Regions from separate parts of the Methylomonas sp. HW2-6 genome, predicted to be linked through region 4. Evidence: riboswitches for the same ligand, from Rfam matches in the RefSeq annotation. Region 4 holds a riboswitch; each other region holds the start of a gene.
The links. Region 4 has a riboswitch for cyclic di-GMP ahead of ACH518_RS15635 (hypothetical protein). Riboswitches for the same ligand answer to the same signal wherever they lie in the genome.
Positions count from the first base shown of each region.

Region 1: linked by a shared signal. The riboswitch ahead of ACH518_RS17360 (hypothetical protein) and the one ahead of ACH518_RS15635 (hypothetical protein) in region 4 are both predicted to bind cyclic di-GMP.
Region 2: linked by a shared signal. The riboswitch ahead of ACH518_RS05465 (PEP-CTERM sorting domain-containing protein) and the one ahead of ACH518_RS15635 (hypothetical protein) in region 4 are both predicted to bind cyclic di-GMP.
Region 3: linked by a shared signal. The riboswitch ahead of ACH518_RS08790 (hypothetical protein) and the one ahead of ACH518_RS15635 (hypothetical protein) in region 4 are both predicted to bind cyclic di-GMP.

Region 1 is NZ_CP184124.1:3,616,733-3,624,020, reverse strand. Features, by position in the region: gene ACH518_RS17380 (type III pantothenate kinase) at 1-698, shown strand, start outside; gene ACH518_RS17375 (hypothetical protein) at 695-1,435, shown strand; gene ACH518_RS17370 (hypothetical protein) at 1,702-2,205, shown strand; gene ACH518_RS17365 (hypothetical protein) at 2,355-4,475, opposite strand; cyclic di-GMP riboswitch class I at 5,289-5,365, shown strand; gene ACH518_RS17360 (hypothetical protein) at 5,419-6,426, shown strand; gene ACH518_RS17355 (cytochrome c peroxidase) at 6,702-7,288, shown strand, end outside.
Region 2 is NZ_CP184124.1:953,460-960,747, reverse strand. Features, by position in the region: gene ACH518_RS05475 (hypothetical protein) at 1-340, opposite strand, end outside; gene ACH518_RS05470 (hypothetical protein) at 337-1,125, opposite strand; gene ACH518_RS05465 (PEP-CTERM sorting domain-containing protein) at 1,207-2,037, opposite strand; cyclic di-GMP riboswitch class I at 2,112-2,191, opposite strand; gene recB (exodeoxyribonuclease V subunit beta) at 2,723-6,235, opposite strand; gene recC (exodeoxyribonuclease V subunit gamma) at 6,225-7,288, opposite strand, start outside.
Region 3 is NZ_CP184124.1:1,686,018-1,693,305, reverse strand. Features, by position in the region: gene ACH518_RS08800 (type I restriction endonuclease subunit R) at 1-69, shown strand, start outside; gene ACH518_RS08795 (VPLPA-CTERM sorting domain-containing protein) at 367-1,152, opposite strand; gene ACH518_RS08790 (hypothetical protein) at 1,354-2,112, opposite strand; cyclic di-GMP riboswitch class I at 2,212-2,288, opposite strand; gene ACH518_RS08785 (ABC transporter permease) at 2,616-3,623, opposite strand; gene ACH518_RS08780 (amino acid adenylation domain-containing protein) at 3,625-7,288, opposite strand, start outside.
Region 4 is NZ_CP184124.1:3,230,982-3,238,269, reverse strand. Features, by position in the region: gene rpiA (ribose-5-phosphate isomerase RpiA) at 1-405, opposite strand, end outside; gene ilvA (threonine ammonia-lyase, biosynthetic) at 558-2,081, shown strand; gene ppk2 (polyphosphate kinase 2) at 2,154-2,936, shown strand; gene ACH518_RS15640 (hypothetical protein) at 3,297-4,409, opposite strand; cyclic di-GMP riboswitch class I at 4,853-4,934, shown strand; gene ACH518_RS15635 (hypothetical protein) at 4,972-5,742, shown strand; gene ACH518_RS15630 (hypothetical protein) at 5,809-7,288, shown strand, end outside.

The sequences.
Region 1 (7,288 bases), 390 kb from region 4:
TGGCTGACTCTGGAATGATTGCCGAACCGCGCTATTTGAATTACCGCGAATCGGATTTTGTGTCGGTTTTGACCCGGGCCTGGACCTCGTTATCGGAACCGGAACAAATCGGGCTAGCGGCTGTTGCTGCGCCGGAAGTTGTGGCAAAGGTGCTTGGATTGGCTCAGGCGATGTGGCCCGCCGCCACGGTTGTCAAGCCGAGCGCTGCCGGCCAAGCCTTCGGTGTCACCAGCGCTTACGTCAAGCCCGAAAAATTAGGCGTCGACCGCTGGTTGGCGATGATTGGCGCGCTGCACGCCTATCCGGGCGCCAATTGTATTGTCGATTGCGGTACGGCAATTACCGTCGATTTTGTCGCCGCCGATGGGCTGCACCAGGGAGGCTTGATTTGCCCCGGCTTGCGTTTAATGAAGCAAGCCTTGTCGGCGAATACTCACGCTTTACCGGTTGCCGCCGGTGCCGGAGGGGGGGGGCTGGCGGCCGATACCGATGCGGCGATCGACGCCGGAGTGCTGTGGGCGGCTGTCGGCTTGGTCGAAACCGCGCTAGGCCGGCAAAACCAACCGTATCGATTGCTGTTGACGGGGGGCGATTCAGCACAGTTAGCGGAGCAACTTGCAGGTGACAAAGTGTTGGATTCGCAGCTGGTATTCAAAGGCTTGTTGCACTACTGCGCTGAAGCGGAGGCATCGGGATGAAGCAGGTTTTTCTGCTGTTGTGTTTGGCTAATGTATTATTTTTTTTCTGGAAGCTCCATTTTGGTGCGTCGACGCCGGCCAACCAAGTCCAGGCCGCTCTGCCGTCGATTGTACTGGTTGCCGAACGGGATGCCGCGCTTCGTAGCGTGGCGATTTCGCGGGTCCTGGATCGCGATGCCGCCGAACTGCAACGCTTGACCGCGCCTGCCGCTTTTGCGGCGCCTAAGCCAAAACAATTGGCGGGTGCCGCGGTTAAATCCGAAAAAAAATCGCTGCCGGCGGCAACCGGGAAGCCGGAGCCGGTTCGAGTGATTTGTTACGAAGCGGGGCCGTTCAGCGACGACCGCGAATTGCAGCGCTGGCTGCGCGGCAAACCCTTGCTTTTCACGAAGCCGTTTGTGCGGGAAACGACGGTTTCCGCCGATTACCAGCTCTACTTGCCCCCGGCCAAGGATGCCGAGCAGGCTCGGCTTAACAAGTTGACGTTGCACGCCAAAGGCATTGACGACGTCTGGATGGTTCCGGACGGAGAGATTAAAGGCGCGCTATCTTTGGGTGTATTTGTCGATAGAGCGAGAGCGCTGGCGTTTAAGGAGCAACTTGCCGCGCGTGGTGTCCGGGCCGAGCTTAGACAGCGCAGCAAAACCCGTCAGGCTTTATTCCTGCATTTCGGCGCCGCTGCCGCTTTTCCGGGGAGCGGCGGATATCAGCGGATTCCGGCTGCGGATTGCAAATAGCGCCAAAATGGCGCAGCCGAAACGCGAATGACTTAAATTCCCGGAATTTGTGTCAGCTTATTTTACATTGGCTGTTGTTCGGCCGAGCTAATTCCTTGAAATCCCAGGCCTGGATATTTTGGCACGTTTTTTGTATAATCTATTTTGGAGTGGAGGCTGCGGTCTTTGCTCTCGGCTTGGAGGCGGCAATTTCGGAAAAATCGCCAATTCCAGTTGTATGGCCAGAGGAATGGCCGTTTGTTAACGTTAACTAATGGGGAATATCCATGAAAACGCTTTTATCTTTAAGACTATGGCTTGCCGCGTTATTGTTGGCCGTTTCGTCTGCAAGTTCTGCGAGTACCATTTGGGAGTCAACTGACGGAGATAGTAATTTCTTGTCAATTAGCCTGTTTGGATTACCGAGCTCTGAAACTTTCGGTATTTTCGCAGCAAATGCTGATTTGAATACCGCCGCGCCACTTTACTCATTTACAGGTATCGGTAGCTACACTGCTACGGGCAGCTTTAAATTGGGTCTGTGGGATGCGGGTAAGTGGCTGGGTGAAGCGGCTAATGGCTCATTGCTTGGCAACATGTATTTGTTGAGTTTTGCCAAAACAAGTGTGCCTACCAACAATTTGGTTTTGCTGTACGGCTTCGATATCAAGCCTGCTGCTAACCAAGGCGGTGGTTCTGTAGTACCTCTTCCCGCCTCTATCTGGTTCATGACAAGCGCTTTGTTGGGTTTCCTTTACACCGGACGCCGGAAAACGCTGGTCCAAGCTTAAGCTCCGGCTTAAGTCCTTCCAGAGCCGGACGAGGCGCGCCTCGCCGGCTTTTTTTATGCCTGCCGAAATCCGCCGCGGCAAGGCTTGCAAGCGGCAGTGTCGGCCTTGCCTGCGCAGCAATATTCCATACCGCATTCCGCCCGCTTGGCCTAGCCACCGCTAACCATCAGGTTGCGGGCCTGCTCTTTCAGCGCAATCGCTCGGCGCAGCAGACCGGTTTTGCCCGGAAAAAATCGGTTGCAGGCCATTGCCTCCAGATTCAATGCTTGCTGCAATTTTTCCAAAGCTTCCGGATAAGGATTGATTACCGCTTGCTGTAATACCTCCACCGCGTCCTGAGTGTCGGCGATTGCCAGCTTCAGGGACTTCATACTTTGTTCGCCATTCTGTTCCAACGCTTTTTTGTCCAACGAATTGGAGCTGCGGATATTTTCCAGCACATTGATCGTACGGAGGAACATTGCTACGGCTATTACTTGCGACGAATCCAATTTGCCTTGCCGATTCGCTTTACTAGAGGTAAATGCGCCGGGCGAGCTGTTGAAGGCATCGGAGCTGTAGTAGGCGACGCTTTCTTCCAGCGTCGTTACGCCGTTGTTGTGAAAGAACGGTGCGGTGTCGGCCGCTTCGACCAAGGACGGCGTATTAAAGCGGTTCAAGCCATGGTGTCCTGCTGGCCGCGAGGTAGTACCGCTCGGCGCAACACTGCCGTCGCTAAAACAGACTTCGTCATAATTCGGGCCGCAGTCGTTTTGTTGGATCTGACCGAAGCCGCCGTCATAGGCCAGCGTCGGGTCGGCCAAATGGTGCAATTGGTCGCGCATTCGTTCCACACCGGTATCGCGGGTCGGATTGGCATTGGTGGTCGAACTGATGCCGCCGGCATTGGAATGGCAGCCGTTACAGTTTGCCGTGGCGCCGAAAATCACCGAGCCGTCGGCCGCTTTCGGATTGTTCTTGGTATTGAACAACATCAGGCCGTTTTGCACCAAAGGCGATTTGAAATACATATTGGCCAGATTCAATTCGCCGCTACGCCCCAATGACAGCATATAGGCTTCCAAGGCGTCGAGTTCGTCTTCGCTGGGTAATCTGAAATCGATGTTTTCGGCCCGGATCAATGTTTTCGGCATGTGCTGCTTGATCGCGCCTTTGGCGAAGTCACGCAAGGAGCCGCCGTCCGGGGCGCCGTCGCCGGACCAGCCTATGGCTTCGGTGTGCCTGCCGGATTGCTGCGCTTCGTCATCGTGGCGTTTGAAGTATTCTTCGTCCTGCGGAAACTCGCCGTTGCCGTAACCAGGATTTACTGCACGCTCGAAGGTGAGGGTATTGGCCATGCCCAACAGATGGGGAGAACTGCGCATCACCGGCGGCCGGTCGAAGCCGTCGGCGTGGGCGACGAACAAGGCAAACTGGCGCACTAGTGCCGGCTTTTCCAGATCGGCCAATTCCGGCCGGGTTTCGGCGACGAACAGCGGGTCGCTTTTCGGTAACTTGGCGATGTAACTCGGGTCGATCGTGTGATTGTTATCCGGCCGGTGGCAGGTGGCGCAGGTACGTCCGTTGCCGCCGAAAGTCTCTTCTGTAAATATTTTTTGGCCGCGGGCTATCAGCTGCGCTAACTGTGGTTCGCTCCCGAAATTGCCGGCTTGAGCGGTCTTCGGCAGTAAGAATTCGAACGGCAGGCGATTCGCGGCGATCTCGCCGCCGGCGGCAGCCAGGTTCGCGCCCGGCCAGTCGTGCTCGGTGAAATAAAGCCGCTGCAGCAGGTTGGGCGAGCCGAACAGCAGGCCGCCGTTTTCGGGAGAGGTTCCGGCTAGGACGATTGCCGCGCCGTCAAGCGTAAAGTTCCGCATTCGCTGCGGGTCGAGTTGCAGCGTCAAACCATGGCGGCCCGCCGCCGGCTCCAGTTGGCCGACGCGCAATCCTTGCCGAGACTGCTTATGATTGTCCAGCAACCAAAGTTCGTATTGGCCGGTTTCCGGTAAACCCGATACCGTTGCCTGCAAGCGCCCGGTGCGCAGATTCAGTTGAAGGTGGCCGGCGGCCGGGCTGAAGCGTGCGGACAATGCCTTGGAATAGCTCAAGCCGATTTGCAAGTTGTCCGGGCTGGAGGATTGTTCGTGAGCATATTTCCAGCGCTGGTACAACCGGCTTAAAACTTCCGGGTTGCCGTGGCCGGTAAATGGCGCTTCCGGGGGTGGCGTCACAATGGTTCCGATGCCGAGCGCAGCCGAGAATGCCAGCGCGCGTTTATAGCGTATTTTCATAATGTTATCCGTCGTTGTTCAGGCCATGCGATTGAGCCGATGGTGTACAAGGCAGCGGTGCGGCTACCTCGGACCGGGCGGTCAATTGATAGTTGCGGATAGCAATAGCCATGCCTCTTTTATATAAATCCTTTATAAATCAAAATTTTGGCGTTTTTTTGTCTGGCGATCGGCTTGTACGGGAAAATCGGCGGTTTGCTATCGACTATCGTTTCCGCGAGTTTTCCAGTGTTAGGCGGCGCGACTGAAAACCTAAGGATTGCGCGGTTTTCGCGGGTGTGGATCTCGGTATCCGATCGTCCGGTAGTGGCGGTACCGGACTCGCGCTGTTGCCCGGATGCAGGTGCCGGGTAAATCCAAATTATGTGATATCGCGCACACGCTAAGTGAAATCACACAGTATGTGTGTTTTTTATGCATTTGCAGGCGACTTGGGGTTGGCCAACCGGACTTACACAAACGGTGTCTATGGGTAATTCATTAGTTAAAACAACGGACTAGAGTATGCGTTGCAGCTTAGGCCTGCCGGGCGGTTAGTCGTCGTTACCCAGCTGTTTTCCGGCTGCACCGCGCTACCGATGCCGGATCGGCTGGTAACCGTTTTTTTGCTGTGAATGTTTAATAAGTTAATGAATTTAATGAGGTATTAGTGTTGATTTGTCGTGCTGACCAAGGCGTTGCCGCAGACGGCCAATACTGCGGCAAAATCCGCAAGTCTTGGCTGGATTGATTGTAACTTATTGAAAATTAATTAAAAAAAATAGGTACAAATTGTGCTTTCTCATTCGAGTGATAACGGACGCGATATCACCTCCGGGAAAAAGCCGAACCTGCCGCGAGGAGGAGACGGAAATTCAGGGGTCTCACGGCGAGACGGCCTGACTGCCCTGGACTAGGCAATTATGCAATTTCTTCACTTCGAATCAGTTATTGAGGCATCAATATGATAGGCATTAATCAACAGAGCTTACGCCGCGCAATTCTGGCTGCGCTCGGCGCCAGCGTTATGGCCGCTTATTCCGGACAGGCCGCCGCTATTAGTCCGGCCAGTCTGGGTGTTATCGACGCTGGCGACAGCGCTAGCGTATCCGGCAAGGCGCCGAAAAGGGCTTGGGCTGACTACGGAACCGGTTTTAACTACGGTTGGACCCATACGCCACCCTTCAGGATTTTTCAGGTCGGCGATGACGCCGACGTCGCCGCGGGTACTCGATTCGATGTCACGGTCAATCTGAAACAAAACGGCGGCACGGCACCGATGAACTATCCGGGATTTTCGATCTGGACCAGCGGAACCGCGCCCATGGTTACCGGTGCCGCCGACGGCAGCGGTTACGGACATGCCTGGAGTCAGGTGCGCGGGCCTTACGATGGCGGTGTCGCCGGTTACGTCGCGCCTCCTGGTCTGGGCGGCACGGGATTGCTGGGTGTGCCCGGCGCCGATTTGACTCAGGGCAGCAACGGCTGGCTGGGTGAAGGCGGCGGCGGAAACATAGTCCGCGGCCATGACGGATGGATCGGTTATGCCAATGCCGGCTACTCCTTCACTAACGGCGATGGCGATAAGATTCAAGGTCTGCTCGCGGGTGCCACCAACCCCGGAAATGTCGGTCAATACGGCGGCGGTGCCAGCGATCCGCTGAATGGTACGGCACTCACCAACGTCAACCAAGATTCACCCTACGTCTACACCGGTTTCGCGACCCTGAGTGCCGGCGAGGCGATGTTGACCCTGCAGGGCTTGAAAGCCGGTTATTACTTGATCGGCTGGGCGGGTAGTTGCCCGGATGATAATGCCAATGGTCAAAATTGCGGAATCGGTGCAGGCCAAAACTATATGTTGACCATCAACAATACCGGAGTCAGTGCGGTGCCGTTGCCCGGAGCTGTCTGGATGTTCGGTTCGGCTCTATTGGGTTTTACCGCGCTAGGTCGAAAAAAACCGGTCTAGCTTACAGCGCCAGCCTATCCGCTTTGCCGAATGGGGCGTGCTCGGGTAACAAGGTCCAAATGCCTTATGTCCGATGTTGTCCCGATTAGCTGGCGCTCACAATAATTTAGTGGTCGGTTCCCGGGGTTGTCTAGGTTGGGGCCGGCCCTGATTTCTTTGGTTTCGACTGAACGGATGCAATCGAAGGCATGCGCAGGTTCAGTCTTTATCCGACTCCCAGACCGGGGCCAAAGCAGATGCGGCGCCGGGTGAATAGCGGGTTTTACGAGGCAGGTATGAAGGTATTTCCGAGAATCTTTTTAATAGCGATCGCTTCGCTGGCGGCGCTGCCGGTGGCGGCCCACGGACCGGTTCCGGTATCGTTACAGCGGGTACCGGTGCCGCCGGTGCCGGGTTTGTTGGACGGTTCCAGCCCGATCGTGGTGAATAAGGCGGCAGCGATTGCGTTGGGCAAGGCCTTATTTTGGGATATGAGCGTCGGTAGCGACGGCATGGCCTGCGGGTCTTGCCATTTTCACGCCGGGGCCGACGCCCGGGTCAAAAATCAGCTGAATCCCGGCGCCAAGAGCAGCAAAGCCAGCGGGCAGACGTTCGATACGTTGGCGTCGGGCGGTGGCGGCCCCAATCATACCTTGCGTTCGCAAGACTTTCCGTTGCACCGGCTGTCCGATCCGGCCGATAAATTCAGCGCCGTGACCTTTACCACCGATGATGTGGTGGCGTCGTCCGGTACCTTTAGCGGCGACTTCAAAGGCGCTTCGCGTTTCAGCGGCAGTGCCGACCAATGTTCGCGTAGCGTCGATGCGGTATTTCACGTTAACCAAACCGGTACCCGGCGGGTGGAGCCGCGGAATGCGCCGAC
Region 2 (7,288 bases), 2.2 Mb from region 4:
GCCAATGCGCACCGGCATCGGCGGTATAAGCCCATCCGCCTTGCCGAAACGACGAGTCCACCGAATCGAACTGGCGCCAGGAAACCACCATATTGGCCGGGTCCAGTGGATTGATCGCCAGACTCGGTTCGTTGGCGGCATCGCCGACGATATTTTTGCCGTCGGCGGTGACATTGACTTGGGTACTGATATAAGCGCCCTGGCTGTATTGATTCGCGATCGCGGACTGCGTCCAGCCGGCGGTCAGCATCGAAGCCGCCAACGCTGTCACCAAGCGCTTCGCAGGGGGCGCGCAACGGAGCGGACAGGTGCTAGCCGCTTGGCCTAGGTCGATTTTCATAACATGTGTCCTCTTGGCTTGCGGCAAAAACCGAACCCGGCCAAGCCGGCCGCGAACAACGCGAATGCCGGCGGCAGCGGCACCACCGCGGTTTGCAGCTTGAAGTTGCCGACAATCGCATCGCGGGTGCCGTTCAGGTGGTCGTAGCCCTCTCCCAAACCCAGATCGCCCGACAGACTGAAGCGGCCGGAATCGAGTCCCATCACGACGTTGAACAGGTTGTAAGACTGCGAGCGGAAAGAAACGTGGTTGTACAGACTCCAGGCCGAGCGGCCGCTGGCAAGGTCGATATTGGCGGCGGCGTATTCCAAGGTGTAATCGCCGGATAAAATGCGATTGAAGTCCGAGCCGGTATCGACCCGAAACCGGAACACCCCGGCCAAGCCGATAGCACCCGTCACCGTGGCCTCGAAATCGGCCGGATCGAAGTCGATGGTCGTCGGCTTGCTCCGCCGGTTGGTTAAGTTGGTGACCGAGCTGCCGTTAACGGCAAACGTCAATCCGGTTGCGGGAATCTCCGCCACGCCGGGCACCAGGTGGTCTTCCAAAATTTGGCTATAGCTCCGGCTGCGCGAGGCCTGCGCGTCGAAAAACTCTTCCAGGTACATCGACCGGGCAGGCGTTTCGTCGATATCCACGGCGGCGGCCAACGCGTCGCGATCCAAGTTCACGACCAACCAGCCGCCGGATACCGTGGCGGCCTCCGCCGGGGATAACAACGCCGTGACCAGCAACATACCCCAGCCGAAGCGGAGCGCCGAAAATCTAGCTAAATGAATACTCATAGTCATGCTGAGGGAAATAATCTCGAAAAACGGTGCCAGCCAAGACAAAGCACCCGGGTATGGCCGGGTGCGAAAGCCGGCTTAGGCCGGAATGGCTTTGCGTTTACGCCGAGTGGAGGCCATCACGCCGAACAAACCGCTACCGAACAACCAGACCGCTGCCGGCACCGGAACCGCAGACGGAGCCGGAGAAATCAGGCTGAAGGTACCGGCGCGGCCGGCTTGGCTGACGCCGTCGCCGCCGAACAGGAAGGCGCTGGTGCTGGCGGAATACCACAGTTCGCCGGTAAACAGCAGTTTGTCGCCGTCGGTGGTGACGCTGATGTTGCGGGTATCGTAGGTGGTGGACGAGAAGCTGACGTTGTTGGTCAGAGCCCAACCGCTGTTGACGCCATTATTGCGAGCGGCGACGTAGCCGAATTGGTAATCGCCGGATAGCAGCGTACCGGTGAAACTGCCGCGAGTCATTACCACACCGTTTAGCCCGGCAACGCCGCTGGCGGTAAAGGTCGACGAGTTGGTCAACGCGTCCTGACTGCTTCCCCACGTTAAAGTGGTCGCTTTGTTGTTGCGGCCGCCGCTACCGAACGGAATGCCGGTACCGGCCAAACTGGACGGGTTGATGTCGAACGACAGCGTCGCAGGCGCCGGGTAGGTATCGTTTGCCACGCCAAGCATTTGCGACACATTCATATTGTCCGCCAACGACTTGTCGAAATAATTGGCGACATAATACGAAGTGATCGCGCCGTCGCCCAAGGTCAAGCCCGACAACAAATCATCGGGATTGTCATAGGAAATTTGGAATACCCCGCCGTTCAGCGTGCCCGCACTTGCCACGTTAGCGATTGCCAGCGCGCCGGCAGCCAGTACGCAGCGTAGCCGCAGCGATTTCGATCCGATCTTTTGCATACTTTTTTCCTAAATGAAAGATATAAACGCTATAAGCGGCTTGAACGACTCAAGCCGTCGATGACTCTCGCACGAGAGGCGGCCCGGCTGTCTCGAGCTGCCGAGATCCGCGGCTTTCCGGCTCCACCTTGCGGCGGATGTGGCGAAGTGCTCCCTCCTTGAAAACCGGACGGCTGGACCCCGAACGGCATATTCCTTTAGTGAGCGGCGGTTGCTAACGCACCGGTCGGGCGGGCCACAGCCGCCACCAGAACGCTGGCAAACGCTACAACAGGAGTTCAGCAGATACCATGCCAGTCCTAACAAATAAAACCAGATGCCGATTCAGCAGGCTGGAGCGGGAAGCCGAGCGGCTGAAATATTAGGAACGGCGGGGCCGGAAAGGGTGGACGGGAGATTCGAGTCGCGATTGAGAGAATGGATGTCCGCTCCAGCTTGGTCTGATGACGACAAGCCCAAGCGATGAAACGGACGACGGAAGTTAGGGGATTTAACCCAAACACCCCCTAAGCGGCAAATGGTAACTTATTGTATTGGCTGGCTCTTTGGCTTGATATCGGCAAATCCCGATACCGGCCTGGGTGATTTAACATATTTAGATTGTCCCTGGCCGGATCGACGCCGCCAAGCCACCACGAGAACAGGCAAAATCGGATTTTTAAATCGTAGCAGCGCTGAAAATCGGCTAGGTACGGAAGAACACATCGGCCAGATCGCCAAGCAGACCTTGCTCCGGGCGGTCGGCGAACACGCCGCTTGCCGGCCGCTCGGGCTCCATGCCGCGCACGAACAAGTATTTGACGCCGCCGAAATGGCGGGCGTAATCGTAGTCCGGCAGGCGTTGGTCCAGGTATGCGTGCAATACCAGACTGTACAGCCAATATTGCAGGCCGTAATTGTGTTCGCGCATGGCCTGCAGCAGACTGGCCTGGCTATAGTCCGCCAAGGCGTTGGTTTTGTAGTCCATTACAAAGTAGCGGCCGCCGTAACAACAGACCAGATCGATGAAGCCGGTCAGATAGCCGCTGATTTGTTTGGCGTCCAGCGCCTGATAGGCCGGACAGGCGGCCAGGATCCGGTTGATGCGGGCGGTATCCACCCGGCCCGGCATGAACAGGTAAAACGGCATTTCCTTGATGCACTGCGCCGGCGCCAGATTTTTCAGGCAAAACCCCGGATCTTCGCTGAGCGGTGTGGCCGTTACCCGGTACAGCACCTCGCTCAAAATTTGCGGTTGCGCCAACTGCAGACCGTAGCGCAGGCAGGCTTGGGCGCTGGCGCGGCCGATGTCGCGGCGCCCGGCCAAGTCGGCAAACGCCACAGTCTCCAGCAGGCTGTGGATCACGTTGCCGGTGTGGGCGCCGCGCGGCAGGGCTTCATCGCCGGCCGGTTGGCCGTGGCTTTCTTCGGCTTTATCCTCCGGCAGTTCCGGCGTCTGCTCCAGGCTCAGCGCCGCCAACGCGGTGTAGCTGCTCATTTGCCAGATGCTGTGCAGACTGCGGGTTTGGCGGCGATGCGCCAACGCCAGGTCGGTAGCACGGCGGTCGGCCGGCAATTCGGCCAGCTCGCCGGCCGCTTCGGCCGGTAGCAGGCGGTACTCGAATAAATCCGGTTCTGCGCTTGCCAGCTGTTGCAGCACCCACTGCTGGCCGGCGAAATCGCAGTCGGCGAATTCGAATAAATAGGCCATGGCCGAATCGTTGGCCCGCTCCTTGGTGCGGACGTCGGCCCAATTCAGATAGCAGCGGTACTTGGCGCGGGTTAGCGCCACGTAAAACAAACGCAGGTCCTCGGCCAATTCTTCGAACAAGGCTTGTTCGCGGCGTTCGGCGAATTGTGCCGACCCCAGGTCGGCGACCATCGTCCCGTGTTCGTGGCATTGCACCAAAGCGGTTTCGGTTTTCAGCCGGTCGCTGCGCCGCCATAGATCGGGACAGAACACCAGCGGGTACTCCAGGCCTTTGGAACTGTGCAGCGTGACGATTTTGACCGCGTCCTCGTCGCTTTCCAGCCGCAATTGGCGATCTTCGCTACTGTCTTGCGCCGCTTGCTGAATCGCCCACCGCAGCCAGTCCAGCGTCTTGTTGATCGCCAGATGCTCGTCGATGGCCGCTTGCTGCAGCCGCTCGGCCAAATGGTGGATATTGGTCAGCACCCGTTCGGCTTGGGGTTGCGCCGACAGGTGTTGTTCGATCCGTTCCCGCCGCAGCAGTTGCTGCAGCGTCGCCAGCAGGCCCTGGTTGCGCCAGCATTGCAGATAGTCCTGAAAGCGCGACACCCAAGCGTCCAGCTCCGCCTCGTCCTGGCTCAGCCGGTACAATTGCTGGCCGTCCAATCCGAACCAAGGCGTGGCCAACGCCTGCTTCAACAGATCGATTTGGCCGGCGCCGGCTACGGCCCGCAGCACGTGGTACAACTCGAAAGCTTGGATGGAGGCGAATACCGACTGCTTGCTGTTCAATACTGCCGGTATGCCGGCTGCCAGCAACGCCTGTTGATAGGCCGCGGCAGCGGCATTGCTCCGCACCAGAATCGCGATGTCGCCGGCTTGTACCGGCCGTTCCGCACCGTGCTTTTCGGCGATGCGGCCGGCCGTCAGTAGCCGGCTGATTTCGGCGACGACGGCGTGCTCGATCAGCGCCGAGACTTCCCCGGAACTACCTTTGCGCGCGGTCCAATGCTCCTGCTTGCCGGGATTTTTATCGAGCTGCCACAGGACCAGCGGCGCACCGGCGATGCTGCCGTCGCCGGGCTGGCGGCCGGCCATGACCGGCGTGAAATCCAATTGATCGAACAAAAACGGTTTTTGCCGGCGGAACAAGCGGTTCACCGCCTGTACCAGATGCGGATGCGAGCGCCAATTGTGCAGCAACGTGTAATGCCGGTCGGCGCGTTGTTGGGCGGCGAAGTAGGAAAAAATATCGGCGCCGCGGAATTTGTATATCGCCTGCTTCGGATCGCCGATTAAATACAAGTAATGTTCCGCGCTGGCAAACACGCCGGAAAAGATCCGCCATTGCTTGGCGTCGGTGTCCTGAAATTCGTCGATCAACGCTGCCCGGAAACGCGAGCGTAATTCCGCCGCCAGCAAGGCGCCGTTGTCGCCGTCCAGCGCCGCCGCCAAGCGGGTGATCAGGTCGTCGAAGGACAACACGTTCTCCCGCAACAGGCGCCGGTCCAGCTCCGTGCGCAAGCTGGCCAACAACGCGGCGCGCAACGCGACCGGCAGCCGCCGCACTGCGTCGGCCAGAGCCTCGAACGGCGCGCAATCGATATTCAGGCCAGCCAAGTACTGCTGCTTCTGCTCCTCGGCCGGCAACGGCTTGTTCTTGCTGCTGCGGAATTTGATGCCGTTCAGACCGGCCAGCAACGTGACTTGGTTCAGACAGTCGAAATCCGGCAAATCCTGCTCCGAGTCTTGCAACCACTCTGCCAGGGCTTGCAGCCGTTGCGGCAAACCGGCGGCGAAGCTTGCGCTAAAGTAGCCGGCTTCTAGCGCGTCGATCAAGGTTGCCGCTACCGTCGGCAATTGCGCAGCGGCCGCCGCGCGCAAGGCCGGCAGCGCCGCCAGATCGGCGTCCAGATCGGTATCCAGCGGGTAGGCGTTTTGCTGCAGATCGATGCGCAGCACGCTATCCAGCAAGGTGTCCGGAGTCGGATAGGCGCGCAGCAGCAATGCGGCTTGCCAGGCCGGGCGTTGGTAGATTTGCCGACGCCAGAAGTCGTCGGCGCACTGCAACTTCAATTCGGCCACGTCGCCGCTCAGTTCGCAATCGAACAACTGGCCGCTTTCCAGTGCGTGCTCGGCCAACACCCGTTGGCAGAAACCGTGGATGGTGAAAATCGCCGCCTGGTCGATATCGAGCAGCGCCAGTTCCAGGCGTTGGCGAATGCTGGCGCTATCCTGCGTCAAGCCTGCCAGCCAGGCGGTAATCGCCGGATCGTCGTCCGGCGCCGGATGCAGCAGAATGTGCCGGGCCTCGACCAGGCGGGCGCGGATGCGGTCCTTCAGTTCTTCGCTGGCGGCTTTGGTGAAGGTCACCACCAGCAGTTGCTTGATGTCGAGCCGGCATTCGACCACAAAGCGCAGCACCAGCATCGCAATGGTGTAGGTCTTGCCGGTACCGGCACTGGCTTCGATCAGATTGATCCCGGTTTCCAGCTCGCCGCGAGTGGCATCGAAGGCCTTACTCTGCATGCGCCGCCCTCCAGGCCGGTTCCAGCCAATCCCGGCAGAACCCGCTAAATGCGTCGCCGAGCAAATCGCTCAAGTCGCGGTAGGCGAACAGTTGGCCGATTTCCGCTTCGTAACCCTGTTCGATGGCGTCGGCCAGGCGTTTGGCCGTTGCCGCCAGCGCCGTTTCCGGGTCGTTATGACGCACGAAATCCAGCGCCGCTTCGGTAAAAAACGCGTCGGGCCGGATTTGGCCGCTCCGGAAAATCGCTAGCAATTGCGGTAGCGCGTCGTCGGGGTCGGCTTGGGCCGGAAACCGTAAATCGGCATCGGCACAAACCAAGTGGGTGGCTTGCGGCGCGATGCGGTTGGCAATCAAATGCTGTAACCAGGCGCCGAAAAAATCGCGGCCTTTCAGTTTGCCGAAGCGGTAAATCAGTCCGCCGTGTTGGTGTAAACGCCCCAGTTTGCCGACCAGCCGGCAATCGCCGATGGTCAGATCGATGGCCTGGGGCGGCAGCGGTTCCCCCAGTTGTTTGCCGGCGATAATCGCGGCGAATTCGGCGATCGCCGGCTGGCGGCGGCGCCAGGCAATTTCGCCGGCGGCGCCGGCCGGCCACAAACCGCGGGCTTGCAATTTTGCCAGCGAAAATACTTTGCCCTGCAGTTCGGCATCGAGCCACTCCTGGGCTAACAAATAATCTTCCAGGCTGTTCAAGGCAAACGGTTCGCGCTCTTCGGCGTCGACTATCAAACCGGGAAGCTGCAGTTCCAGGCAGTGGCGGAAAAAATAGCGTTGCGGGTGGTGGAAAAACTGGCGTAAGCGGTCGATTTCGATCACGGTGTCGGTTTCGGCCGGCAACGCGCCGGACCACCAGGGCTGCGGCGCCGGTTTCTCGCCGCGCAGGCGGCGGGCGGTGTCGCAATCGTGGCGGGCGTAGCTGAACAGGTTGGGATCCTGGCCGAGGAAATAACGCTGGCTGAACGGGTGCAACGGGTGGCGAACCACGATGCCGTCCAGGCCGTAACCGTCGCGCAGTACCTCGAGCAATTCGCTGACGATGGGCGACGGCGGAA
Region 3 (7,288 bases), 1.5 Mb from region 4:
GATGAAGCGGTTGAATTGTGTTTAAAACAAGCCGAGGTGCTCAGCGAGGCTTGGAGCGCGGGCCAATAGGCCCCGGAAATACCGAAGACGTATCAAACCCTGCGAAAGGGTCTGGCTTCGCGGGTTTTTTATGCTTGCCAGACCGTATTACTCATCACGGCGGCATCCTTGAAACTGGCAACGACTCCTACCGGTTCAAGCAACGGAAAAAGGCCTCAGCATCCCCACAAACCTAGGTTCTAATTGGGAACTTTTCGACAACCATTCGCGGAAAATTCTCAACATCGGCTGACAGTGTCGCTCAGGCCGTAACAACGCCGATGAACGACTCGGAATAACCCAGCCGTTCGTTTATCGACATCCGCATCAAGCGGCTTTTTTCCGATAGCCGGCCGCGCCCAATCCGAGTGCGCCGCTCAGGAACATCCAGACGGCGGCAGGCAGCGGGACTACCGTGGTTTGAAAACTGAAGGTGCCGATGCGGGCGTTGGCGGCTCTAGCGACTTCGGCGCCCAGATGATCGAAGCCCCAGCCATACCCCAAACTGCCGTTCAAGGTCAGAACATTGCCGTTTAACTGCGTTGTCACGTCGAACAATTCGAAAGCGACGGCCGAAAAACCGACTTGGTTATAGATTACCCACGCCGAACTTTCCGGCGTTTTTTGCTGCTCCGCCGGGTTATATGCCAGGATCATATCGGCCATTAAGACTCTGTTGGTCGGTGGATCGACATCGACTCGATAACGCATCCCGCCGGCCAAGCCGATGTTTCCGGTCGCGGTGGCGGCGATGTTATTGGGATCGAAGCTAAAAGTCGTCGGGCTGTTGTGCCGATTGGTCGGATTGGGTGCGACGCTTGCGCCGTTCACGGTGAACTCAAGGCCGATTGCGGAGATTTCGTTCGCCGTATAGTTCGTGAGATCGACCGGCGTGTTGGAGTCGCGCAACTGCGCAAATGTTTTCGAAGCCGCCGAAGCGTCGAAATACTCTTCTACATAAATCGACGGCGCCGGCGTGTTATCCAAGTCGATTCCGGCTGCGAACGCGTTCCGGTCCAGGTTGAGGATCAACGAACCGCCGGCCACGGTGGCGGCGTGCGCGGATGTCGCGAGCAGCGATGCGGCGATCACGACAACGTTTAAAGATTTCATTTTGTTTCCTTGATTTAGAGGTGATTTCAATACCGGCCCTAACTGAAAATCCCAGGCGCCCGCGCCATTGCTGGCGAAAGCGTTCAACGCTCGGCGCTACATCCGACGCCGGGATTGAACCGGTGTAACTGGCGGCTGGGATAAATTGGATCGGCACCGCCGATATTGCCGGGCAGATCGACGACGGTGCCGGCTGGCGGCTTAGGCGGACAATCTGATTTTTCCGCGCGCTGAACCCAATAGCCCCAACAATCCGCTGCCGAATAGCCAAACGGCCGCCGGTACCGGCACTGCCGATGGCGCCAGACTGAAAGTACCCAGCTTGACCGACTGGCTACCATTCAACAGCAAGTTCCAGGAAAAGGATTGAGCCGTGAAATACACGTCGCCGCTCAGCGATAACTCGCCGTTGGCGTTAACCGATTCCGAGGCATTGACCAAACGGAACAGTGCCGGTTGGCCAAAGCCGCTGCTGTAGGTATAGATGTCCCATTGACCGGCGGTTTTTTTCAAAAAGAAATCGGCGGGATTGAGATAGGTGCCGCCAGCCGCCGGCTCCATCCGGAAAGCACCGCTCAAGCCGATTTGACCGGCCGCGGTGTTGCCGGCGTCCATCGTCGTGGCTTGTTGCTTGCGAGCGGCCCCGTAGTTGATGGTCGAGGTATTGGTATTGACCGCCAACGACACGCTAAAGGTTCCGGTCTGGCTCAGCGCGACACCTCCGGTTGTATCCAGAGTGATCGGCGTGGCGTTATGGTTTTTATCCCAGAAATTAGCGATATACCAACCTTCGCTACCCGGTACAGCCGAAGTAAAGGCGGAATTGTCGATTGTTAAATTCGCCACGCCGCTAACAAGAGCCGCGTTGGCATCGGTTGTTGTCAACAGTCCGCCGAATAGACCGATTGCCAGAACGCCGGCCGAGGCCAATTTGTGGCTATGTTTTTTAAATAGATACATGGTTTTTCCTTGTAGATTTATCGATGGTTAAGTTATGCGGCGGGTTCCAAGTTTGTAAATCGACGCGGCCGACGCCGTGTCTATCGGCAAACCTTGCCCGCCGGTAACCCGGCCGTCTTGTTCCAAGACCCGTGGCTTTCCGGCTCCGCCTCGCGGCGGGTGTGGCGTTGCGCCGCAATCCTTGCGGCATCGCTGCTTCCGCGAACGATTACTTCCTGAGCTTCCAGCAATTCCTTCCAATAACTCGAGCTCCCGACGATCTCCTCACAAAACGCAGGCGGAGTTGCGGCGTAGCGACGCTGCAACGGAAAGGCCGCGAAGGCAGATTAAAGTCGGGTTTTCGAATCAATTAGCGACGAGCAAACACTAGGCCAAATCTGATTCGCCTGGAATAACAAGGCTTGGCACGGCGAATCCGGCGCCGGTCCTCGAAAACTAAGTTATCTCACGCAATCGCCGCGTGAAATCCCGCGCCGCCGCCGGAACTGACGCGATTCCGGGTGCTACTCTTCCACCCATCTGAAGCGCAGCGCAGCGCTGGTCAGAAACAGCAGCGTCATTGCCGAGAGCGTCAACAACGCCGGCGCAATATCGCTTAATCCGGCACCGTCTATCATCACGGCGCGCGCGGCTTGCAGCATGTGGGTCAGCGGGAAAATCAGCGTCAGGTTCTGCAACAGCGCCGGCGCGCCTTCCAGCGAAAACCAGACCCCGGAAAGCAAAATCATCGGCAAGGTCAGCAGGTTGAGGATGCCCAAGGCCAATTCTTCGCTACTCGTTCTACTCGCCATCAACAGGCCGAGGCTGATCAGGGTTACCGAACCGAGTACCGCAATCAGCGCCAACAGCGCAAAAGCACCCTGGACTAAAAAGTCGAACAAGGCGTGCATCGCCACAAATTGCAGCACGATCGCCAGCATCAACATCGCCAACCGGCTGACGACTTGCGCCGACAGGAATTCGAAGGCGTTGACCGGTGAGGCTTTCAAGCGTTTAAGCACGCCGTTTTTACGGTATCTGACGATGGTGAAACCGACGCCGAACAGACTGCTGTGCATGATATTGATCGCTAGAATGCCGGGCAAAACCCAGTCTAGGTAGCGCACCTGCCGCCCGGAAACCACTTGCTTTTTCCAGGTAATGGCTTGATCGCCGGCCAGTAGGATTTTTTCCAACAAGTAGCCTTGCGCGGCACTGTCGTTGATCCAGTAACCGCTTTCCGAACCGCCCCGGATCACCATGTCCAACTGATGGTGCTGCAGTTTGGCTAGCGCCTTATCCAGCTCGGGGTAGTCGATGAACTGCAAATATTGGGTGGCCTTGAACGCGCTGATCTGCGCGCTGGCCTCGCCGACCACGCCCACTTTGAACAGCGCGGTATCCTTGTCGTCGAATATCGCCGCGATGCCGACGATCAACACCACCGGAAACACGAAATTCCAGACCCAGGTGGCTTTGTCGCGGATCAATTCGATATTGCGGGCTGTTAGCAGTGCCAAAAAATGCTTCATCTCAACTTCTCAATGAGTGGCCGGTTAATTTAAGAAACAGGTTTTCCAGATTCGGCGTGGCGACCGTCAAACCTTCCAACGAGATATTCAGTCGAGTCAGTTGGGAGATCGCCGCTTCCACATTGGCGGTGACGAACTCCACCGTTTCGGCGCCGGCACTCACCGCGAACGGCAAGCCTGGAAGCTCCGCCAGCCCGCTGGCCCGCGGCAGACGGATCAGCACGCCGTCGAAATATTCCTGCAATAAGTTCTCCGGCGTGTCCTGCACGATAATTCGGCCTTGATCCATGATGGCGATTTCGTCGCAAAGCTGCTCGGCTTCCTCCATGTAATGCGTGGTCAGGACGATGGTCTTGCCGCGCTGTTTGATGTCCCGAATCAAGCTCCAGAAGTTGTGGCGCGATTGCGGGTCCAGACCGGTAGTCGGTTCGTCCAGAAACAAAATGTCCGGATCGTTGATCAAGGCGATGCCCAGCAACAAGCGTTGCCGCTGGCCGCCGGACAGCTTGCGGGAATCGCGGTTGATGTAGTCCCCTAGCGCGCAGGCCTCGATAATGTCGTCGAGCGGCAGACTACGCGGGTACAGTTTCTGAAACAGTTGCAAGCATTCCTTCACCGTCAAGGTTTCCGGCAAGGCGGTATGTTGAAACTGAATCCCGATGTGCTGGCTGTAGCGTCTATCGATCGGTTTGCCGCGAAACAGGATGTCGCCTTTGCTCGGTTTGAGTATGCCCTCCAGCATTTCCAGCGTGGAGGTTTTGCCGGCGCCGTTCGGCCCCAGCAAGCCAAAGCAGGTCCCAGCTTGCAGCTCGAAACTGACGCCGGCAACCGCCGCCACTTCGCCATAGTGTTTCTCCAAGCCTCTGACGCTCAGCAGACTGCTAGTCTGGTCCGGCTCGACCAGCGGCGGCGCGGCGAGCATTGACGACTGAGCCGCCGCTTCGGGATTCAGCTCTCGCAACCACGCCGCGCAATACGGCTGCTTGACCACCGAGAAGTGTTCGCCCTTGGCCTTGATCACATTGACGGCTTGAAAATAATCGTTCCACTCGTTGGCCGCCAACCAACCTTTACTGCCTTCCGCGATCACCAGCGTCACCCGATACGGCAACTTGGCGGTGTAACGGTAACGGGCGGTAATCGAAGCCTCGGTCACTTGCCAGATTTTCCGAAAATGCCCGGCGTCCAGATTCGGAATGATGTCCGCCAATAATGACGCAAAGCAGTCTTTCCACTCCGCGTAGGGCTTGGTTTTTAAAATTTCGGCGATCGCGCCGCGATAGGGCTCGGGCGAAATACCGGCGTTCGTCAGCATGAAGTTACAGAATGCCTTGACCGAGGCCTTGTCCACGCTGCTTTGCCGCAGCAACAAACCGCTATCGATCAACACCACTTCGCCGATTTCGTAGGCCGAATCTTGCAACTGGCGCAGCATTTCGTAGACCACGGTGCCGCCGTAACTGTGCGCGTACAAATTGATCCGCCCTTGCGGCCAGACGCGTTCGATCTGGGCGATATTGTGCGCGGCCATGTCCTCGACCGTCGTCGCCGGCGGCTCGTCGCTATAGCCTTTCATTTGCAAGCCGTAAACCGGCCCTTCCCGCTTCAGGCACTCCGCCAGTTCGAAATAGCCGTCGCTCAAGCCGGGCATGCCCGGCACGATAAACGTCGGAATCCCCGAGCGCAGATTAAGCAAATACGCTGAATTGGTCAGTTTTTCCAGCGGGCGCTCTAGATAATCGGTCAAGGCTTTTATCGTCGGATATTTGAAAATATCGGCAAGATTCAGTGAGCTGTCGGGGAGAATGGCGTTAATCCGGCTGATCAGTTGCACGGTCAGCAAGGAGTGGCCGCCCAACTCAAAAAAATTGTCGTTCACGCCGACCCGCTCGACGTTCAACAGCTGCCGCCAAATCTCGGCCAGTTGTTGTTCGAGTTGGCCGCGCGGCGGGCTGAAATCCCCGCGCCCGGCCAGCCAACTCTCGGCTTGCTGTGCCAGTGCCTTACGGTCAATTTTGCCGCCCGGCGTCATCGGCAGGGTATCGAGTGCCAGCACCGCCAGCGGCACCATGTAATCGGGCAAGGTTTGGCGCAGAAAAGCCTTCATGACTTCTGGCTCGGGCGGTTGGCCGGCGTGGGTATAAAACCCCAACAATTGTTTGTTGCCTTGGCGTTCGCTGACGATGACGACGGCCAAGCGAACCGCCGGATGCTCGGCCAACGCGCTTTCGACCTCGCCCAATTCCACCCGAAACCCGCGAATCTTGACCTGATGGTCGCGGCGGCCGATAAAGGCCAGGTTGCCGTCGTCCAGCCAGCGCACCAGATCGCCGGTTTTATACAGTTTGCCGGCCCCAAACGGGTTGGCGATGAATTTCTCCGCGGTCAATTCGGGCTGATTCAGATAGCCGCGAGCGACGCCGGCACCGGCGATGTGCAGTTCGCCCGGCACGCCGATCGGCACCGGTTTGAGTGCGCTGTCCAGCACGTAGACTTGGGTGTTGGCCAGCGGCTTGCCGAGCGGTATCGCTTGGTCGGGCTCGTGGGCCGGATCTATCGGATGCAGCAACGAGATCACTGTGGTTTCGGTCGGGCCGTAGGTGTTGATCACCGCGATGTTGGGGTTGCGTTGCCGCCAGGCCCGATAGTTTTGCGCTTCGGCTTTTTCGCCGCCGATCACCACCCGGCTCAGCGCGGTGTCGCTGAAGTCTTGCTCCACCAGGGTATGCCAGTAGGCGGTGGGCAGGTTGATCAGACTGACTCGGTGGCGTTGCAGCAGGCTTTTTAAGTAAGCCACATCGGTGAATCGCTCGCCGTCCATCATCACCACCGCCCCGCCGCTGAGCAGGGTCGGAAACACTTCCTCGACGAAGATATCGAAGCTGATCGTCGAAAACTGCAACACCCGGTCGCGCTCGTTGAGACGGTAGGCGGCGATGACGGCCAGATTGTGATTGACCACGTTGCGGTGTTCGACCATCACCCCTTTGGGTTGGCCGGTGGAACCGGAGGTATAAATCACATACGCCAGATGCTCGGGAGCCGCGCTGGGACGCGGTTGCCCGATACTTTGGGCGATCAACGGCCAGTCGCTATCCAGCGCCACGGTCTGAATCGCCGGACCGGTGCGGATCTCACGCAAGCCTTCGACCAGGCCGGCTTCAGTCAACAACAATCGAGCGCCGCTGTCCAACAGCAAGACTTTGCTACGTTCGACGGGGGTATTGGCGTCCAGCGGCAGATAGGCGCCGCCGGCCTTTAGAATGCCGAGCAAGCCGACCAGCATCAACGGCGAACGGCGCAGACACACCGCCACCAGGGTATCGGCCTGGACGCCTAGCTGTTGCAGATAAACGGCCAGCCGGTCGCTTTGCTCGTGCAATTCCCGATAACTGAGCGAACTCTCCTCGCCGATCACCGCCACCTGTTCCGGGGTTTTCAAGGCTTGGCGGACGAACAGCTCGTGGAGGCAGGCGTCGGGAACCTGATTGGCGGTCGAGCGGCTCCAGTCGTCCAGGATCTTGCGCCGTTCGTCGGCATCCAGCAGCTCCAGTTCCTCGAGCATGCCGTGCGGCGACTCGACCAGGTAGCGCATGATGCTGGTCAGATGCTCCGCCATCCGCTGCACCGTCTGCGGCCGATACAGATCGGCGGCGTATTCGATC
Region 4 (7,288 bases):
CACCGGCAGCGGGAACTTGCCCATCACGTCGACGCACTTGGTCTCGTCGACGATGCAGACGAATTTCTTGCTGGCGCCGGCGATGATTTTCTCGCGGGTCAGCGCGCCGCCGCCGCCTTTCAACATTTTGCGGTGCGGAGTGACTTCGTCGGCGCCGTCGACATAAATGTCCAGGTCGCCGCTGTCGTTCAATTCAATGACTTTAATTCCGATCGATCTGAGGTGCTCGGTGGTTTTGATCGAGCTGGACACGGCGGCTTCGATATCGTTTTTGAAGTTGCAGTCGGCCAGTTGGTTGATCAAATGCGTCACCGTCGAGCCGGTGCCCATGCCGATGATCGGTACGTTTTTCAGGTATTGCAATGCGGCGGCGGCGACTTGTTTTTTTAATTCGTCTTGAGTCATGTGTGATGGTCCTGATGGTTATGCTCTTATGAGTCCTGACACGGCTTTCAACCCGTCATTGTGTGGGATAATACCCGATTAACGCTGATCGCTCAGCAGTTTTTAAGGCCAGGAATGCGCGGCGCGACAGGATGCTGGCGCCGAGGATAGCGATGCTGAATTACATAGAAAAAATATTGCGGGCCCGGGTTTACGACGTGGCCGAGGAAACCCCGCTGGACTATGCGCCGACCTTGTCCGAGCGGGTCAACAACCGGGTCTATTTGAAGCGCGAGGACCTGCAGCCGGTGTTTTCCTTCAAGCTGCGCGGCGCGTATAACAAAATTGCGTCGTTGACGCCGGAGCAGACCGCCAACGGCGTGATCGCCGCCTCGGCCGGCAACCATGCCCAGGGCGTCGCGTTGGCGGCGAAACGGCTCGGCATCAAAGCCTTGATCGTGATGCCGAAAACCACGCCGGAAATCAAAGTCAAATCGGTCAAGGCGCGCGGCGCCAAAGCCGTGTTGCACGGCGACTCCTACGACGACGCCTACGCTCACGCCATGGAATTGGCCGCCGAGAAAGGCATGACCTTTATCCACCCTTACGACGACCCGGACGTAATCGCCGGCCAGGGCACGGTGGCGATGGAAATTTTGCGCCAGCGCAACGGCGAGATTCACGCCATCTTCGTGCCGGTCGGCGGCGGCGGCTTGATTGCCGGCATCGCCGCCTACGTCAAATTCGTACGGCCGGAGATCAAAGTCATCGCGGTCGAGCCTGACGATGCCGATTGCCTGAATCAGGCCTTACGCGCCGGTGAGCGGGTGGTGTTGGAGCAGGTCGGCCTATTCGCCGACGGCGTCGCGGTCAAGCAAATCGGCGCGGAACCGTTTCGGATTGCGCGCCAGTTCGTCGACGAGGTGGTTACGGTCGGCACCGACGAAATCTGCGCGGCGATCAAGGACATTTTCGACGATACCCGCTCGGTGGCCGAGCCGGCCGGCGCCTTGGCCGTGGCCGGCCTGAAAAAATACGCCGAACTGAACGGTTTGCAGCAACAAACCCTGATCGCGATCGACAGCGGCGCCAACATCAATTTCGACCGGCTGCGCTATGTTGCCGAGCGGACCCAGGTCGGCGAGCATCGCGAGATTTTGCTGGCGGTGGCCATTCCCGAGTCGCCCGGCAGTTTCCTGAAATTCTGTAAAGCGCTGGGTAAACGCAACATCACCGAGTTCAATTACCGCTATTTCGACCCGGCCATGGCCCAGGTCTTCGTCGGCATCAGCAGTAGCGGCGCCGAGACCGACAGGCAGCAATTGCTGGAGCATTTGGCCGCAGAAGGCTTTGCCGTGACCGATATGACCGGTAACGAGTTGGCCAAGGACCACATCCGGTACATGGTCGGCGGCCATGCACCCTACGATGTCAAAGAACGGGTTTACAGCCTGCAATTTCCGGAGCGGCCCGGCGCCTTGTTGAAGTTCCTGATGGCATTGGGCAGCCAATGGAATATCAGCCTGTTTCATTATCGCAACCACGGCGCCGCGTTCGGCAAGGTGTTGATCGGTTTGCAGCTCGGCGACGCGGAAGCGGTGCATTTCGAACAATGCCTGAACGCGTTGCAACTGCTTTACCGGCAGGAGACCGGGAACCCGGCCTACCGCTTGTTTGCCGGCGGTGCTTCGACTTAGCCCGGTTTCGGCAAAAACTCCGGGAGCGTGCTATTTTCCAGTAAACCCTTCAACCCGGAACAGGCGGCGGACATGAGCAAAAAACACCAAAAACAGGCCGAGGCACCCGATTACAAGGACGTGCTACACGAATTGCAGGTGGAACTGGTCAAGCTGCAAAATCATATTATCAAGCACGGCGACAAGATTTTGATTTTGTTCGAAGGCCGCGACGCCGGCGGCAAGGACGGCGCCATCAAGCGCATCATCCAGCATCTCAGTCCGCGCGAAATCCGGGTGGTCGCGTTGGGTAAACCGTCAGACCGCGACAACAGTACCTGGTATTTTCAACGCTATACCGCACATCTGCCGGCGGCGCAGGAGTTGGTGCTGTTCAACCGCAGCTGGTACAACCGGGCCGGGGTGGAGCGGGTCATGGGTTTTTGCAGCGACGACGAATACCACGAGTTCATCGAAACGGTTTCGCATTACGAGCAACTGCTGGTGCGCTCCGGCATCAAGTTGCTGAAGTATTACCTGGACATCAGCAAAGGCGAACAAAAAAAACGGCTGGGTCTACGCCAAAAAGACCCGTTAAAGCAATGGAAAATCAGCCCGATCGACAAAGAAGCGCAAAAGCACTGGCAAGCCTATAGCGAGGCGCGCAACATCATGTTCGCCAGAACCCACCACTTATCGGCGCCGTGGACCATCGTCAAAGCCGACGACAAAAAACTGGCCAGAATCAATTTGATCAAGGATTTGCTGTTCCGGCTGGACTACAAAGGCAAGAACGAAGCACTGGTGTTGCCGGACGCCGATATCGTGTTCAGTTACGAAGAAAGCTATCTGCACAACGGCATGATTGCGCCGTGACCGGTGCGGTTTCGGCCGGAGTACACCGTCGCCGTTGAGGCGGCATCGGCTTGGTCCGGGAAGGCTGGCAATGCCAGCCTTCCCGCGGCCCGATCGTAAATCACACCCGACGGCCAGGATTTTTCAGCATCCCACTGGTCCAACCGACCGCTACCGACATCCGTTGCGCCGGAATCCGACCGTCGTCTCCGGTCCAGCTCCGGCCGCGCCGGAAGATTGCTCGCCTCAACTCGCCTTGATCGAAACCGCCCAATTTGGCGCAAGGCTATTGAGCTGCGTCGAGCCGGCCTTGACTTTTGTCTCCCCAAACGACCGCCTGCACGCGTTGCCTTGTAACGGGCTTCAGGAATTTCGCCGGTTTCACAGGCTTAATTCGCCCGATGCAACTTGTTTTACCGGAATGCAGGCGGGGCAGGATACCTGCAGCAACTCGCCGCTATGGCGGTGGCGGATCGGCCGGGCCCGGCCGTCGGTTTGGTTCATGGCCTGAAATAGCCGGTTTTCCTCGGCGATCACTTCATGTTCGTGTTCGAAAGGATACAGCCCCGGCGCCAAGCCGCCGCCGGCGATGAAGTGTTCGCTATCCAACAGCATCAATTTGGCGTGCAGCAATTCGTGCAATAAAGCGTCGGCCGGAGCGATGCTGCACGCCGGGGTAGCGTCGCAGCCGGGGTCGCCGAGCAATTGCGCGCCGAGGCGGGTATCGAAACGGATCGTCACGCTGCTGATGCCGAATTGGTTGCCGAATGCCACGGTTTGCCAAGCGCCGGCCTGGTAATCCAACCCGATTTTTTGGCCGCGTAATTCGCCGATCAGCGCTACTGCCTGCGGATATCGCGAAAAATAGTCGGCGATGGTTTGCAGATCGGCGTTGACCGTGGGTGGGTCGCCTGATTTTTTTTGGTAGAGCGATTGCAGGAACTCGGCGATGTCGGCTGCCGCGGCGGAATTAACCTGAACGTTCGTCTGTTTTTGGCTGTAGGCGGCGAGAACTTGCGCCGCTGACGGCGGATGCCGGTGGCGCAAACGAATCACGCCATCGCCGCTGTTGGCGCTAGCGCCGAGCGGACTTGGCAAATGCTGGCCGGCCACCACGTTGACCGGCAACAGTTCATCGGCGCCGACGCTACGCGAGACCGCGCTGAGGCCGATACAAAAACTCAATACCAGACCGATGCCGCGGCGGCGGTTGGCGTCGGCCCAGGTTTGCTCGTGGCGGCGGGCATCTTCCTTCAGGTACAGCGCATAGCGTTCGGCGATGGCTTGCAATTCGGCGAAGGCCGCCGGCTCGCTCCGGCTCAGGTCGGCTTGACAGACCAGGGCCGGGCGGCCGCCGATTTGGCAGGGATGCAGAAAATTGCAATCCGGATGGTGCAGATACCAACGGTTCAATGCCGAGGCCAGACCGGCTAAATCGCCGATCGGCGGCTGCGCGCCGGCAAAGGCTTGGTGCAAAAGGTCGATTTCTGTCATGCGGGAAGGTTCTGGTTTGAGTCTGCCGGCGCGGGGCCAAGTGGTTCAGCCACTGTAGCAGCGGTGTAACCAGACCGGCAAGCCTTGCTTGTCTTGTTGCGCTCGCTACGCCGAGTCTGAGCGATAAGGAAGATTTAGCAACCAATACAACAGCATAGACACGGCCTGAATCCCGGATTCGCGCGGCCGTGTAATACAAATGTATTACGTTTCATCAAACTGTAACCGACGCGTAACGAAAAACCTCGATTTCAACTGAAATAATTTGCCGCAACTGGAACTGCGCCGGAATGCGCGATGGTTCGCACAGTTACGGATCGGACAGGGAGCAGGGACGGCACGCAGACGGAGCGGCGAGGGAAGAGGTTAGGGAGTAGGCGGTGGATACAAAAATGGTAGCGGGGAGAGCGGCGCCATCTCGGTGCATTGGTAAGACTAAGGAAGTGTGTAAAAGCCAAACCCGTCGCGAGGCGGGGACGGAAAGCTACGGATGTTGCCGCCAGGCAAGATGGCCGGGTTGTCACCTTGTGTATTTATGGTTTTTTAAAACATGAGGCTAAAAATGAACAAATTCTCTAAAACTTTGGTTGCGGCGGCTCTGTTGGCCGGTGCTGGTGCGGCTAACGCGAGTATCTCAGTATTGGGTTCTACCGATGCGACCCGCGAACTATATTTCCAAGCATACGACAGCGTTTCCAAGCTGACTTACAGCCTGGACTTGGGTATCACTTTGTTGGATCTGGTCAACAACTATTCCAGCGAGACTTACACTATCAGCCGCGATCTGAGCAGCGATGCCAACTGGACTGCGATGACTTCGGTCGCAACTTACAACCCAGCTAACGTTCAGTACGTATTGGCGGTAGGCCGTTCTTCGAAATTGTTCATTACCCAAAAAGAAGGCAATCCATTGCCGGCTTACGATGCTCCGCTAACAACTAGCGGCGTGGCGACTGTGATTACCAACCACGCTCAGGAAATCAACGTAGGCTTGGAAAACAATCCTGCGTTGAACGTCAGCAAATTGGTATCGGACACTGAGCCGGCGAAAACCGGTCAATGGGCTTCCGGCGGAAACTTGCCGGACAATATCTGGGGTACCACCGGCGGTTCGGCTGCGGCTGTTGCATACGGTCAAAAAGCTGACTTTTGGTATGCGAATCGTACCGATGTAACCAAAGCTGCCGGCCAATGGCTGTTGTCCGGCAACACTCTGGAATACAAAGTATTCCCAGTTAGCAATGTACCGCTGCCGGGCGCAGTCTGGATGTTCGGCGCCGGCTTGATGGGCTTGTTGCGTGCAACCCGCCGTAAATGGGCAGTTGCCGAGTAAACCGCTTTACGGGCGGCGGTGAAGCCGCCGCCTGCTTTTCAGCTTTAACCCACACGAGACACGACCATGAAAAAATTAGTATTAGGCGCGGCTATCTCCGCAGCAATGTTCGGCGCTGCGGCGCAAGCGGCGATCCCGACCATCGACCCGGCCAACACGCGCGTGCTGTACATTTCCGGCGCTACCGCTGCCGCCACCTTTATCGATCGTCTGGTGACTTCCACCAACGTTGATCCGACCGACCGTATTTGCGACCCAAGCAGCCAAGTTTATCGCTTCAGAGATACCGGCAACACCGAGCAATTTGCGATTTACTGCAAAGCCAACAACACCGGCGCCGTCGGCGCGAGAAATCCCAGTCTGCCGACCGGCACAGCGAATGCCAATCTGTTGGTTTATAAAATCAACACCGGCGGTTCCGGTACCGGTGTGACCCCGGTGGCGCAAGCGACCCCGTTGGCCTTCCTGAACATCGCCAGCGGTTGCACCGAAATCAGCGCCGGCAATTTGAGCACACCCGCCGATATTCAGTGCACCAACATCAACAACAACCAAATCCCGGACATGGGCTTGTCGGATGTCGACCCGATCCAGTTCAGAGGCAACAACGCGATTAACGGTGTCGATATCAGCGCCACCGACGTCGCCAAATTGACCGTCAAAGCCGCTGCGGCCTTGAATTTCGGCGCGCCGGTAACCTGGGACTTGTACAGAACCTTGCAGGCCGCGCAAAAATCCACCAACGACCTGCCGGCATCCTGCTTGATCGGCGATCGGAACGAAGTGTGTATGCCTAGCCTGACTTCTGCGCAAATCGCTTCGATCCATGCCGGTAAATGGGCGGACTGGAATGCGTTGAAAGTCGGTAACAGCGCCACTGCGCCAGGTTTGCGCGACTGGGCCCTGGATCAAACGACCCCGGTTTCTGCATTCGGTGGCGGCACCGTCACGATTGCCGACTTGGCGCCACCTGATGAGAGTGGTTCTGCTGGTATTGATGGAGCGACATTGCACCTTTGCCGCCGCGACGTCGGTTCAGGTACCCAAGCCCAATCCAACATCATTTTCCTGGGTGACGGTTGTTCTGATGCAGCAACCGCTTTACCGCCAGCGAATGCTACCGATCAGGATTTTGCGGAAGGCGACGGCGTTGCGCTGATTCACTCCAACACCAGTGCCGGTCGTGTGGATTCCTGCTTGCGCGACTTGCAAAACGGTAACGATGCCGGTTCCGGTTTTACCAACACTTGGGGCAAACGTTGGGCGATCGGTATTTTGTCTCTGGAAAGAGCCAACGCGGCTTACGAGTTCGTCAAGATCGACGGCGTAGCGCCAACCTTGGCTAATACCGTGGAAGGCAAATACAAGGATTGGGCGGAAAACACCTTCCAGTACCGTAACACCACTTCGTCTCTGCCGTTGTCCGGCGACAAGAAAACTCTGGCCGATGCCATCATCAAATCTGCCGGCTCGCCTTCGGTTATGGCTGATTTGAATGCCGGTTTCCTCCACACCTTCGGTAACGGCGCTTACTTGGCCGTGCCTT